DNA from 4 places in the Citrobacter portucalensis genome. Region 1 is predicted to be linked to each of the others. Evidence: predicted binding sites of a transcription regulator. Region 1 holds the regulator's gene; each other region holds the start of a gene.
The links. The regulator LexA, encoded in region 1, represses DNA repair genes until DNA is damaged. The targets are predictions, from matches to a motif close to TNCTGTATGTACATACAGNA.
Positions count from the first base shown of each region.

Region 2: metR (HTH-type transcriptional regulator MetR) is a predicted target of LexA. The motif match lies at 1,624-1,643, and genes of this name have one in related genera.
Region 3: sulA (SOS-induced cell division inhibitor SulA) is a predicted target of LexA. The motif match lies at 1,716-1,735, and genes of this name have one in related genera.
Region 4: dinB (DNA polymerase IV) is a predicted target of LexA. The motif match lies at 1,251-1,270, and genes of this name have one in related genera.

Region 1 is NZ_CP092466.1:4,739,508-4,742,652, forward strand. It holds gene dinF (MATE family efflux transporter DinF) at 1-1,276, opposite strand, end outside; gene lexA (transcriptional repressor LexA) at 1,408-2,016, opposite strand; gene LY264_RS22885 (diacylglycerol kinase) at 2,126-2,494, opposite strand; gene plsB (glycerol-3-phosphate 1-O-acyltransferase PlsB) at 2,665-3,145, shown strand, end outside.
Region 2 is NZ_CP092466.1:4,998,966-5,002,110, reverse strand. It holds gene LY264_RS24105 (carboxylate/amino acid/amine transporter) at 1-751, shown strand, start outside; gene metR (HTH-type transcriptional regulator MetR) at 639-1,592, opposite strand; gene metE (5-methyltetrahydropteroyltriglutamate--homocysteine S-methyltransferase) at 1,828-3,145, shown strand, end outside.
Region 3 is NZ_CP092466.1:3,253,220-3,256,364, forward strand. It holds gene yccS (YccS family putative transporter) at 1-947, shown strand, start outside; gene LY264_RS15970 (TfoX/Sxy family DNA transformation protein) at 925-1,539, opposite strand; gene sulA (SOS-induced cell division inhibitor SulA) at 1,757-2,266, shown strand; gene ompA (porin OmpA) at 2,624-3,145, shown strand, end outside.
Region 4 is NZ_CP092466.1:4,035,351-4,038,495, reverse strand. It holds gene LY264_RS19675 (class II glutamine amidotransferase) at 1-244, shown strand, start outside; gene dpaA (peptidoglycan meso-diaminopimelic acid protein amidase) at 215-955, opposite strand; gene dinB (DNA polymerase IV) at 1,287-2,342, shown strand; gene pepD (cytosol nonspecific dipeptidase) at 2,494-3,145, opposite strand, start outside.

The DNA.
Region 1 (3,145 bases):
AGGCCAGTGAAAGCCCGCGCAACGCCAGGAAAACGGTTAACGCCAACCACAAGCCATGGTTTCCCAGCCACGGCAAAGTCAGCAGCGTTAATGCGAATCCTGTGGCAGCAACGGCCATACTGTTGCGCATTTCTGCCGCGCGCGTCGCGCCAATAAACATTCCGTCGAGCAGATAACACCAGACACCCACCAGCGGTAACACCACCTGCCAGAAAAGATAGCGATCGGCCAGCTGTTGGATCTGCGGCAGCGAGGTCAGCAGCGCAACAATCTGCTCGCCAAACAGGGCATAAACCAGCGAAAACAAAATAGCCACAATACCGGACTGTCGGCAGGCCGCCCGCCAGACGTCCTGCAACTGGCTACCATCTCGCGCCCCATAGGCCTGGCCCGAATGCGCTTCCACGGCATAGGCAAATCCATCCAGCGCGTAGGCGGTAAAGGTTAACAGGGTCATCAGAACGGCATTAACCGCAATGATATCGCCTCCCAGACGCGCACCCAGCACCGTGATTGCGCCAAAACAGAGCTGCAGCAGTAGCGAGCGCAACATGATGTCACGGTTAAGCGCCAGCAAACGGCGGAAGTTGCCACGCCACGCCTGCTTCAGCATTGCCAGCGAAATTCCGCGCATATGCAGGACTTTGCGCACCATCATCAGGCCGATCAGCAAGGTGGCATATTCAGCAATCACCGTTGCCAGTGCCGCACCTTGCACGTTCATATGCAGGCCCATCACCAGCCATATATCGAGCACAATGTTGAGAATATTACCGACAATCAACAAGATAACCGGCGCACGCGCATACTGAACGCCAAGCAGCCAGCCGAGCAGCACCAGATTCGCCAGCGAGGCGGGTGCGCTTAACCAGCGAATTTCGAGGAAACGTCGGGCCTGCTCCAGTACCGCTTCACTTCCGCCAACAATGTGCAGAGCCAGATCGATAATCGGCGTACGAAAAAGTGCGATAAGCAACCCTGCTCCCAGCGCCAGCATGAGCGGCTGCACCAGTGCGCGCGCCAGCGCCTGCGGATTTTTCGCACCAAATGCCTGGGCGGTAAGACCGGTGGTGCTCATGCGCAAAAAAAGCAGCAGCATAAAAAGAAAACTGGTTGCCGTAGCACCAACCGCAACACCGCCAAGATAGACCGGACTATCCAGATGACCAATCACCGCGGTATCCACCAGTCCCAGCAGGGGAACGGTGATATTGGAAAAGATCATGGGTAAGGCGAGGTGCCAGAGTGCTTTATCAGAAGAGGTAAAGAAAGGCATACAGGAGGGCCTGAGAAGAAGTTAGACGTACTGGACAATGTAATGCAGGCCCGGCAAGCGCAGCGCTACCGGGCACGTTGCCGGATGGCGACGTCATCGTCTTATCCGGCCTACAGGGATTCAACAGAAAATTACAGCCATTCACCGTTACGGATGACGCCTACTGCCAGCCCTTCAATAGTGAAGTTTTGTTCGCGCAGGTCGACAACGATAGGTTTAAATTCACTGTTTTCTGGCAGGAGTTCAACCTTGTTTCCCTGCTTTTTCAGGCGCTTAACCGTAACTTCGTCATCAATACGGGCAACAACAACCTGGCCGTTACGCACGTCCTGGGTTTTATGCACAGCGAGTAAATCACCGTCCATAATCCCGATATCTTTCATCGACATACCGCTAACGCGCAGAAGAAAATCGGCGTTCGGTTTGAACAGTGAAGGATCGACTTGATAGTGGCCTTCGATGTGCTGCTGCGCCAGAAGTGGCTCACCGGCTGCCACGCGCCCCACAAGCGGTAACCCTTCTTCTTCTTCCTGCAACAGTCGAATACCGCGCGATGCGCCGGATACAATTTCCAGCACACCTTTACGCGCCAGCGCTTTCAGGTGTTCTTCAGCTGCGTTTGGGGAACGGAACCCCAAACGCTGCGCGATCTCCGCACGCGTCGGTGGCATACCTGTCTGGCTGATGTGATCTCTAATGAGATCAAACACCTCTTGTTGCCTGGCCGTTAACGCTTTCATTCCGCCCCCTGGGTGTATATACAGTTATGCTGTGAGTATATACAGCTAAAGGCGATTTTGGAACCGCAAACTGCACAAAAAACAGGAGATTTATGCAGTTGTGGAAGCCTTATCGCAAATGCGACCACAACAGGATGCCCCAAGTGATTAGAGCGACAAAAATAGACAGCAATACCGCAGCCGACCCCATATCTTTCGCCCGGCCGGAAAGTTCGTGGTACTCAGAACCAATACGATCAACCACCGCTTCAATCGCACTGTTGAGGATTTCAACGATCATCACCAGCATCACAGAACCAATCAACAACACGCGGGTAATTGCATCAACATCCAGCCAGCAGGCGATGGCGACGCCCAGCAGGACAGCAACACTTTCCTGACGGAATGCCGCCTCATTAATCCATGCGGCGCGAAAACCTTTCCAGGAATAACCTGCAGCTTTGATAATTCGGGTGAATCCAGTGGTATTATTGGCCATCAAAAAGAACCTTTTTACATTATTAGCGTCAATGTCATTGTAACGTTACCCCGTTTGTTCAGGGTGTGGCAAAGCAGCGCGAAGTATGACCGGATACCACAGAAATTCACTAAACTTTCTGATATCCTTGCAGCGCATTTGCATTATTAACCAGAGGCTTTACATCGTTTATGTCCGGCTGGCCACGAATTTACTACAAATTACTGAATTTACCATTAAGCGTCCTGGTAAAAAGCAAGTCTATTCCAGCAGAACCTGCTCCGGAATTGGGACTCGATACTTCGCGTCCCATTATGTACGTCCTACCGTACAATTCGAAAGCTGACTTGCTGACGCTGCGTGCCCAATGTCTGGTGCACGACCTCCCCGATCCCCTGGAACCACTAGAGATAGACGGAACGCTGTTACCGCGCTACGTGTTTATTCACGGCGGTCCGCGTGTATTCACCTATTACACGCCGAAAGAAGAGTCCATCAAGCTGTTCCACAACTATCTCGACTTGCATCGCAGCAATCCAGATCTGGATGTGCAGATGGTGCCAGTTTCGGTGATGTTTGGCCGTGCGCCAGGGCGTGAAAAAGGCGAGGTCAATCCGCCGTTACGTATGCTAAACGGCGTACAGAAATTCTTTGCGGTGTCCTGGCTGGGTC
Region 2 (3,145 bases), 260 kb from region 1:
TGGGCACAGCGTAAAAACGATCGGGCTGTATATGCTGGTGGGGGCCATGCAGCTTGGCATTATGTACATGCTGAGTTTTCACGCCTATCTGTACCTGACGGTTTCAGAACTGCTGCTCTTTACCGTGCTGACGCCGCTCTACATTACGCTGATTTATGATCTGATGAGCGGACGTCGTCTGCGCTGGAGTTACGCCTTTAGTGCGTTACTGGCGGTGATTGGCGCGGGGATCATTCGTTACGATCAGGTGACCAGCCACTTCTGGACCGGTCTGCTGCTGGTGCAGTTGTCCAATATCAGCTTTGCCATTGGTATGGTGGGCTATAAACGTCTGATGGAGACGCGGCCAATGCCGCAGCACAACGCCTTTGCCTGGTTTTATATGGGCGCCTTTATGGTGGCTGTCGTGGCCTGGTTCATGCTGGGCAATGCGCAGAAAATGCCTGCAACCACGCTACAGTGGGGAATTCTGGTCTTTCTTGGCGTGGCGGCGTCCGGCATTGGTTACTTTATGTGGAACTACGGCGCGACCCAGGTGGATGCGGGCACGCTGGGCATCATGAACAATATGCATGTCCCTGCCGGACTGCTGGTTAACCTGGCTATCTGGCATCAACAACCTCACTGGCCAAGCTTCATCATTGGTGCGGCTGTGATAGTGGCTTCACTGTGGGTACATCGAAAGTGGGTCGTTCCGCACTCCGTACAAACGGTAGGTGATCGCAGGCGTGATTCCGCGCTGAGCGAATAAACGCTTCTGTGACCGGCTGTCGCTGCTCGCCATCACGCACGGCGGCGTACAGTCGGCTCCACAATCCATCACCCAGGGTTTTGGTCACTACCAGGCCCTGGCGTTCAAAACTCTCCACCACCCAGTGCGGTAATGCCGCGATACCCATTCTGGCTGCAACCATCTGAATCAGCAGCAAGGTGTTATCCACGCTTTTCAGCGACGGACTAACGCCTGCAGGCTGCAGAAAATGCCGCCATACATCCAGTCGACTCCGCTGTACCGGGTAAATCAGCAGCGTCTCGCTGGCCAAATCTTCCGGTGTGATTTGAGTTTTGCTGGCCAACGGATGGTCAGGCGCCAGTACCAGGCGGACTTCAAAATCAAACATCGGTGAGTAGTGCAATCCGCTGCGCGGCAGGATGTCGGAGGTTAACACCAGATCCAGCTCATCCTGCTGTAGCGCTGGTTGCGGATCGAACGTCACGCCGGATTTAAAGTCCATCTCCACCTGCGGCCAGTTGGCTCGAAAATTCTCCAGCGCGGGCGTCAGCCATTGAATACAACTGTGACATTCAATCGCGATTCGCAGCCGGGTTTGCTGCGGTTCGTTGCAGGCCTGCAGCGCACGACCAATTTGCGGCAACACCTGATTGGCTAACTGCAGCAGGATTTCTCCCTGCGGCGTAAAGCGCAGAGGCTGGCTTTTACGGATAAAAAGTCGAAAGCCAAGGCGCTGCTCCAGATCGCTGAACTGGTGAGAAAGGGCGGATTGGGTCTGATGCAACGTCGCCGCTGCGGCTGCCAGAGAACCACTATTCCGCAACGCCTGGAGCGTTTTCAGGTGTTTAATCTCGATCATGAAAGTCCTTCACTTCGGCATGAACAAATTGCGCTTGAGGAATATACAGTAACCGCCAATTATGGATGTGTAAACATCTGGACGGCTAAAATCCTTCGTCTTTTAAATTTATGGTGCGTTGGCTTCGTTTCCCCACCCCAGTCACTTACTTCAGTAAGCTCCTGGGGATGAGTAAACTTGCCGCCTTCCCTAAATTCAAAATCCATAGGATTTACATATAATTAGAGGAAGAAAAATGACAATATTGAATCACACCCTCGGTTTCCCTCGCGTTGGCCTGCGTCGCGAGTTGAAGAAAGCGCAAGAAAGCTACTGGGCGGGAAATTTTTCCCGTGAAGATTTGCTGACCGTTGGCCGCGAGCTGCGTGCCCGCCACTGGGATCAGCAGAAGCAGGCGGGCGTTGACCTGCTGCCGGTGGGTGATTTTGCCTGGTACGATCACGTGCTGACTACCAGCCTACTGCTCGGCAACGTTCCGGCTCGCCATCAAAATAAAGACGGCTCGGTCGATATCGATACCTTATTTCGCATTGGCCGTGGCCGCGCACCAACGGGTGAACCCGCGGCGGCGGCAGAAATGACCAAATGGTTTAACACCAACTATCACTACATGGTGCCAGAGTTCACTAAAGGTCAGCAGTTTAAACTGACCTGGACCCAACTGCTGGATGAAGTGGACGAAGCGCTGGCGCTCGGTCACAAGGTGAAGCCTGTGCTGCTGGGGCCGGTAACCTACCTGTGGTTGGGTAAAGTGAAAGGCGAACAGTTTGACCGCCTGAGCCTGTTGAACGACATTCTGCCGGTTTACCAGCAGGTGCTGGCCGAGCTGGCGAAACGCGGTATTGAGTGGGTGCAGATTGACGAACCCGCTCTGGTGCTGGAATTGCCGCAAGCGTGGCTGGACGCCTTCAAACCAGCTTATGACGCGCTGACGGGTCAGGTGAAGCTGCTACTGACCACTTACTTCGAAGGCGTAACGCCAAACCTGGATACCATTACCGCCCTGCCGGTACAGGGGCTGCACGTTGACTTCGTGCACGGCAAAGATGATGCAGCCGAGCTGCACACGCGTCTGCCAGCCGACTGGCTGCTGTCAGCGGGGCTGGTGAACGGCCGCAACGTCTGGCGTGCCGATCTCAGCGAAAAATACGCACAAATCAAAGATATCGTCGGGAAACGTAACCTGTGGGTGGCTTCTTCCTGCTCCCTGCTGCATAGCCCAATCGATCTCAGTGTGGAAACCCGCCTTGATGCAGAAGTGAAGAGCTGGTTTGCCTTCGCGTTGCAAAAGTGCGGCGAGCTGGCGCTGCTGCGCGATGCGTTGAATAGCGGTGATACGGCAGCAATTGTCGAGTGGAGCGCACCGATTCAGGCTCGTCGTCACTCTACCCGCGTACACAACGCCACAGTGGAAAAACGTCTGGCGGCAATCACCGCCCAGGACAGCCAGCGCGCTAACGCTTACCCGGTTCGTGCCGAGGCGCAACGTGCCCGCTTTAATCTGCCGGCATGGCCGACTACGACTATCGGTTCATTCCCGCAAACCACAGAAA
Region 3 (3,145 bases), 1.5 Mb from region 1:
TTGGTTATGCCATTATCCAGATAACCGGCATGAATCACGGATACTGGATCTTGCTGACCAGCCTGTTTGTCTGTCAGCCAAACTACAACGCCACCCGACATCGCCTGGCGCTCAGGATTATCGGCACGTTGGTTGGGATTGCCATTGGTTTACCGATCCTGTGGTTTGTGCCCTCTCTCGAAGGGCAGCTGATACTCCTGGTGATCACTGGTGTACTGTTTTTTGCCTTTCGCAACGTCCAGTATGCACACGCCACCATGTTTATCACGCTGCTGGTGTTACTGTGCTTTAACCTGCTCGGCGAAGGTTTTGAGGTTGCGCTGCCGCGTGTCATCGATACGCTAATTGGCTGTGCTATCGCCTGGGCTGCTGTCAGTTTCATCTGGCCAGACTGGCGTTTTCGTAACCTACCACGGGTAATTGAACGGGCGACTGACGCTAACTGCCGCTACCTTGATGCAATTCTCGAACAATATCATCAGGGTCGTGATAATCGTCTGGCCTACCGTATCGCTCGCCGTGACGCGCATAACCGTGATGCTGAACTCGCCTCCGTGGTGTCAAACATGTCGAGCGAGCCTGATGTCACGGCCCAAACGCGCGAAACGGCGTTCCGTTTACTGTGTCTCAACCATACGTTTACCAGCTATATTTCTGCGCTGGGCGCACATCGCGAACAGCTGACCAATCCAGACGTTTTGGCATTGCTGGATGACGCTGTTTGCTATGTTGATGATGCCCTTCACCATCAACCCGCTGACGAGCAACGCGTATACCAGGCGTTAGAAGGGCTGAAGCAGCGAATTCAGCACCTGGAACCACGCCCGGACAGTAAAGAGCCTCTGGTCGTTCAGCAAGTTGGGTTATTGATTGCTCTGCTCCCGGAAATCCGGCGATTACAGCAGCAAATTGACGTGCTGCCGTCTAATACCCCGGTTCCGGCGTAAGAGAACTTACCCACTCAACCAGCTCCTGGCGACGCGTCGCCGGGAGCGCGGCTTCATGTATCCCCCCTACCGCGCCTTCAAGGGCATAGAGTACTTTTACCGTCAGAGCCGGATTATTTTGCCTAAGTTTCAGCCAGCACATTTGTGCTCCCAACGATCGCATGGTCCCCTCATCTTTAATTCCAGCTTCATTCAACAGAGTCTCCAGATGAAACGTCATATTCGGCAATTCCCGCAGACGATGCTGGGCAAAGCGACTTTGTTTCTCCTTAACCGCTGCATCCAACGAATATCGCGATAACGACACCAACTGCTGCTGGTTTTGCCACAGGGCATCGTTCACCTGGTAATAATTAAGTACAAGAGGACGTCCGCGCTTAATAAATGTCAGCCAGACAGGAGAATTTTGTACACAATACTGGGCGCTCTGCTCACAGGCGCGAAGATACAGCTCACCATTAGCGACCATGGCAAAGACCGTATCGCCAACCGTCAGACTGTAGCCACCAAACAGTGAGCGATAGTGAATTGTCCCCAGAGAAGCCAGATATTCCTGCGATTTATAGATCCTTGCATAAGAAAGCTCTTTCATAAAAATCCTTTTTAAATCATAACGTAAGCAAATGATTTTCAGTAGCGGATCCGTTAATGACGAAAATAGGCAACTTATGCGTATGGGGCAAGATGAATTTTATTTTTCCCATGACGACGACTAAAAATTGCGAACCTGTTTCCGAAAATAAGGTTGATCTTTGTTGAAGGCAGAGTTACTGTATATTCATACAGTAACTCACAGGGCTGGATTGATTATGTACACTTCAGGCTATGCAAATCGTTCTTCGTCGTTCTCTTCCACATCAAGCAACATTGCGCGCGTTTCATCAGAGAACGCAACCGCTGGGCTTATCAGTGAAGTGGTCTATCGCGAGGACCAGCCCATGATGACACAACTGCTGCTGCTTCCCCTGCTGCAACAGTTAGGGCAACAATCACGCTGGCAGCTGTGGCTGACGCCTCAGCAAAAATTAAGCCGGGAGTGGGTGCAGTCAGCTGGACTTCCATTGACGAAAGTCATGCAAATTAGTCAGCTCTCCCCCTGCAATACGCTGGAATCGATGATTCGTGCGCTGCGCACGGGTAATTACAGCGTCGTTATTGGCTGGCTGGCGGAAGAATTAACGGAAGATGAACATGCCGAACTTGTCAAAGCGGCTGATGAAGGTAATGCGATGGGATTTATCATGCGTCCAGTTCGCGCTCAGACACTTGCGGGGAGACAGCATTCTGGGCTAAAAATTCACTCGAATTTGTATCATTGAGTAAAATTAGGATTTATCCTGGAATTTTTTTTCATCTCTCAATTTGCCTTTGAGCTGTAATGTGTTTTTCGTCTGAACGCCTGTCAGAAGCGGTTTTCAGGATATCCTCAGTACATTTATTCAGCTATAAATGTTAAATATTGTGTATACAAGCCTTTTTTTTTCATATGCCTGACGGACTTCACACTTGTAAGTTTTCAACTACGTTGTAGACTTTACATCGCCAGGGGTGCTCGGTGTAAGCCGCAGATATCGGTAGAGTAACTATTGAACTGGTCCCCGGGTGAAGGATTTAACCGTGTTATCTCTCTTCGGAGATATTCATGGCGAATTTTGGATGATAACGAGGCGCAAAAAATGAAAAAGACAGCTATCGCAATTGCAGTGGCACTGGCTGGTTTCGCTACCGTGGCGCAGGCCGCTCCGAAAGATAACACCTGGTACGCTGGTGCTAAAATGGGCTGGTCTCAGTACCATGATATTGGCAACAACCAGATCAATAACACCGGGCCTACCCACGAAAGCCAACTGGGTGCCGGTGCGTTCGGTGGTTATCAGGTTAACCCGTACGTTGGTTTCGAAATGGGTTATGACTGGTTAGGTCGTATGCCGTACAAAGGCACTGCCGACACTACCAATCAAAATGGCGCTTTCAAAGCTCAGGGCGTTCAGTTGACCGCTAAACTGGGTTACCCAATCACTGACGATCTGGACGTTTATACCCGTCTGGGTGGTATGGTTTGGCGTGCAGACGCTAAAAGCAGCAACGGCTTCAAAGACCACGACACTGGTGTATCCCCAGTATTCGCTGGTGGCGTAGAGTACGCAATTACTCCTGAAATCGCTACCCGTCTGGAATACCAGTGGACCAACAACATC
Region 4 (3,145 bases), 700 kb from region 1:
GTTGTCTGACGGACGCTATGTGATGGCCTTCTGTTCGACCAACCTGTTTTGGATCACGCGTCGTGCGCCGTTTGGCGTGGCGACATTGCTGGATCAGGACGTGGAAATCGATTTTAGCTCAGAGACCACACCCAATGATGTGGTCACCGTGATTGCCACTCAACCGTTAACCGGCAATGAAACCTGGCAAAAGATTATGCCAGGCGAGTGGGCATTATTTTGTCTCGGGGAGCGTGTAGTTTGATGCCAGTTGCGGCTGAACCACTTCGTGACTCAACGGCTTGCTGACGACGTAACGACCATCGACGACGGAAACGGTCGGTGGTTTACGTGTTTGTTCAAAGTAATCGTATCCCGGCTTTAACTGGGCCCAGAAATCTTTGTAATACGAGAACTTATGGCGTTGCATGTTGGCATCGGTCATGCGGAACGGGTAAATGCTAACCTGTACGCTGGACTGCCCGAACACCAGAGCACCTGTCACAAACTGGAAAATCTCATCAATGCCGTTGTCGGTCATTGCGTAGCAGCCGACGGAAACACAGGCACCGTGGATCATCAGGTACTTACCTTCATAACCGTGTGCGCGGTCGTAGGCGTTAGGGAAACCAATGTTAATCGCTTTATAGAAGCGGCTATCCGGTTTCAGCTGTCCACGCTGTACGCTGTAAAATCCTTCCGGACTTTTGAAATCACCCTGACGCTGTTTCGGCCCTAAGCCGCCGGAATAATTGCAGATCTTATAGCTGTCGAGCAATTGATACTGTTCGCCCATCTTGACGTACAGATCCAAGGTTCGCTCTTCTTTGAAGATCTGGATATAAACGGGGGAGCCCATTAATTGCTGCTTATATTCTTTGCTGACAGGCGTAGTCGGGCTGCTGCTGCTCAGCAAACCGGCAAATGAAACGCACGGCAATAAAAGCATCGCAAGAAAAAATGCGATTTTACGCATACTGCTTATTCCTTGATAAAACGATCACACACGCCAGGACGGCAAAAAGAATCCCCAAATCGGATAAATCTGGATCTGGAGCGCTCACATTAGCACCAAGAGAGTTTTTCGCAAGTCTCTCGTGCGGCGTTTACACTTTAGTTTTTCTTTATACGGAAAATTGCGCTTAAAGGCAGTCAGACACTGGCGTATTTTGCTGGTTACTGCGCTTCATTGGGTCTTATTCGTGCTGGATGGATAATGGGTCAGGAACGGCCCAGCATTAGGTACAACCATACTTCTCACAACATAAAAATACTGTATACTTAAACAGTGACGTGGGAGACAAACGATGCGTAAAATCATACATGTCGATATGGACTGCTTTTTCGCGGCGGTGGAAATGCGCGACAACCCCGCCCTGCGTGATATTCCCATTGCTATTGGTGGCAGTCGAGAACGTCGGGGGGTCATCAGCACGGCCAATTACCCGGCGCGCAAATTTGGCGTGCGTAGCGCAATGCCAACTGGGATGGCATTAAAGCTGTGTCCGCATCTCACTTTATTACCTGGTCGTTACGAGGCCTATAAAGAAGCCTCCCGCCAGATTCAGGCTATTTTCTCCCGCTATACCTCACTGATAGAACCACTTTCGCTGGATGAAGCCTATCTGGATGTGACCGACAGCACCCACTGCCACGGCTCAGCTACGCTGATCGCTCAGGAAATCCGCCAGACAATTTTTAACGAGTTACAGTTAACCGCCTCTGCCGGAATTGCGCCGGTAAAATTTCTGGCAAAAATAGCTTCCGATCTCAACAAACCCAATGGGCAATATGTGATTACCCCTGCCGATGTTCCTGAATTTCTCAGAACATTGCCGTTAGGCAAAATTCCCGGCGTTGGCAAAGTCTCCGCCGCTAAGCTGGAATCAATGGGATTACGTACCTGCGAAGATGTTCAAAAATACGACCTGGCAATGCTGCTCAAACGCTTCGGCAAGTTTGGTCGCGTGCTGTGGGAGCGCAGTCAGGGGATTGACGAACGGGACGTCAACAACGACAGGCTGCGTAAATCCGTCGGCGTCGAGCGTACGCTGGCGGAAGATATTCACGAGTGGTCGGAGTGTGAGGCGATAATTGAACGGCTCTATCCTGAGCTGGAACGGCGTCTGGCAAAGGTAAAGCCGGATCTGCTGATCGCTCGCCAGGGGATAAAACTCAAGTTTAATGATTTTCAGCAGACTACGCAGGAGCACGTCTGGCCGCGCTTAAATAAAGATGACTTAATTACGACAGCGCGCAAGACCTGGGACGAGCGTAGGGGAGGGCGAGGCGTCAGGCTGGTGGGATTACACGTCACGCTGCTGGATCCTCAATTGGAAAGACAGCTACTGTTGGGTCTGTGACTCAGAACAATTACCGGATGTCGGCGTAAACGCCTTATCCGGTCTACAAACCAGCGTGCAGGCCAGATGGCTGCGTAACAACTTTATCCGGCCTACAAACCAGCATGTAGGCCAGATAAACGTAGCGTCATCCGGCATTTAGCGCAGAATCTTACTTCGCCGGAATAGACTTCAGCAGTTCAGTCAGCAGCGTCCAGTAATGGCCGACGCTTTCGATATGAACCTGCTCATCCGGGGAGTGCGGACCGGTGATAGTTGGCCCGATGGAAACCATGTCCATATCTGGATACGGTTTCTTGAACAGACCACATTCCAGACCAGCGTGGATGATCTGGATATTCGGCGTTTTGTTGAACAGACGCTGATAAGTTTCACGAACCAGGTGCATAACCGGAGAGTTAGCATCCGGCTGCCAGCCTGGGTATCCGCCTTTTGCCTGGGTTTTCGCGCCAGCCAGTTTACCCAGTGAATCCAGCATGCTCACCACGTAGTCTTTACCGCTGTCGATCAGGGAACGGATCAGGCAGTGAATTTCAACGTTGTCGTCAGTCATAGTGACAACGCCGACGTTCAGAGAGGTCTCAACCACACCTTTGGCGACGTCAGAGTTGCGGATTACGCCGTTCGGGGTGGCGTTCAGCAGACGCACAAAGCTGTCGCGAGACTGAGCGGTCAGCGCGGCTTTGTCTTGAGTTACGGCATCCAGCAGCAGAGCCAGGTTCTTCTCTTTGGCTTCCAGTTCGTTTTTCAGGATTTCCTGATAGGTGTTGACCAGCGCTTTTAACGCATCAACTTTATCTGCA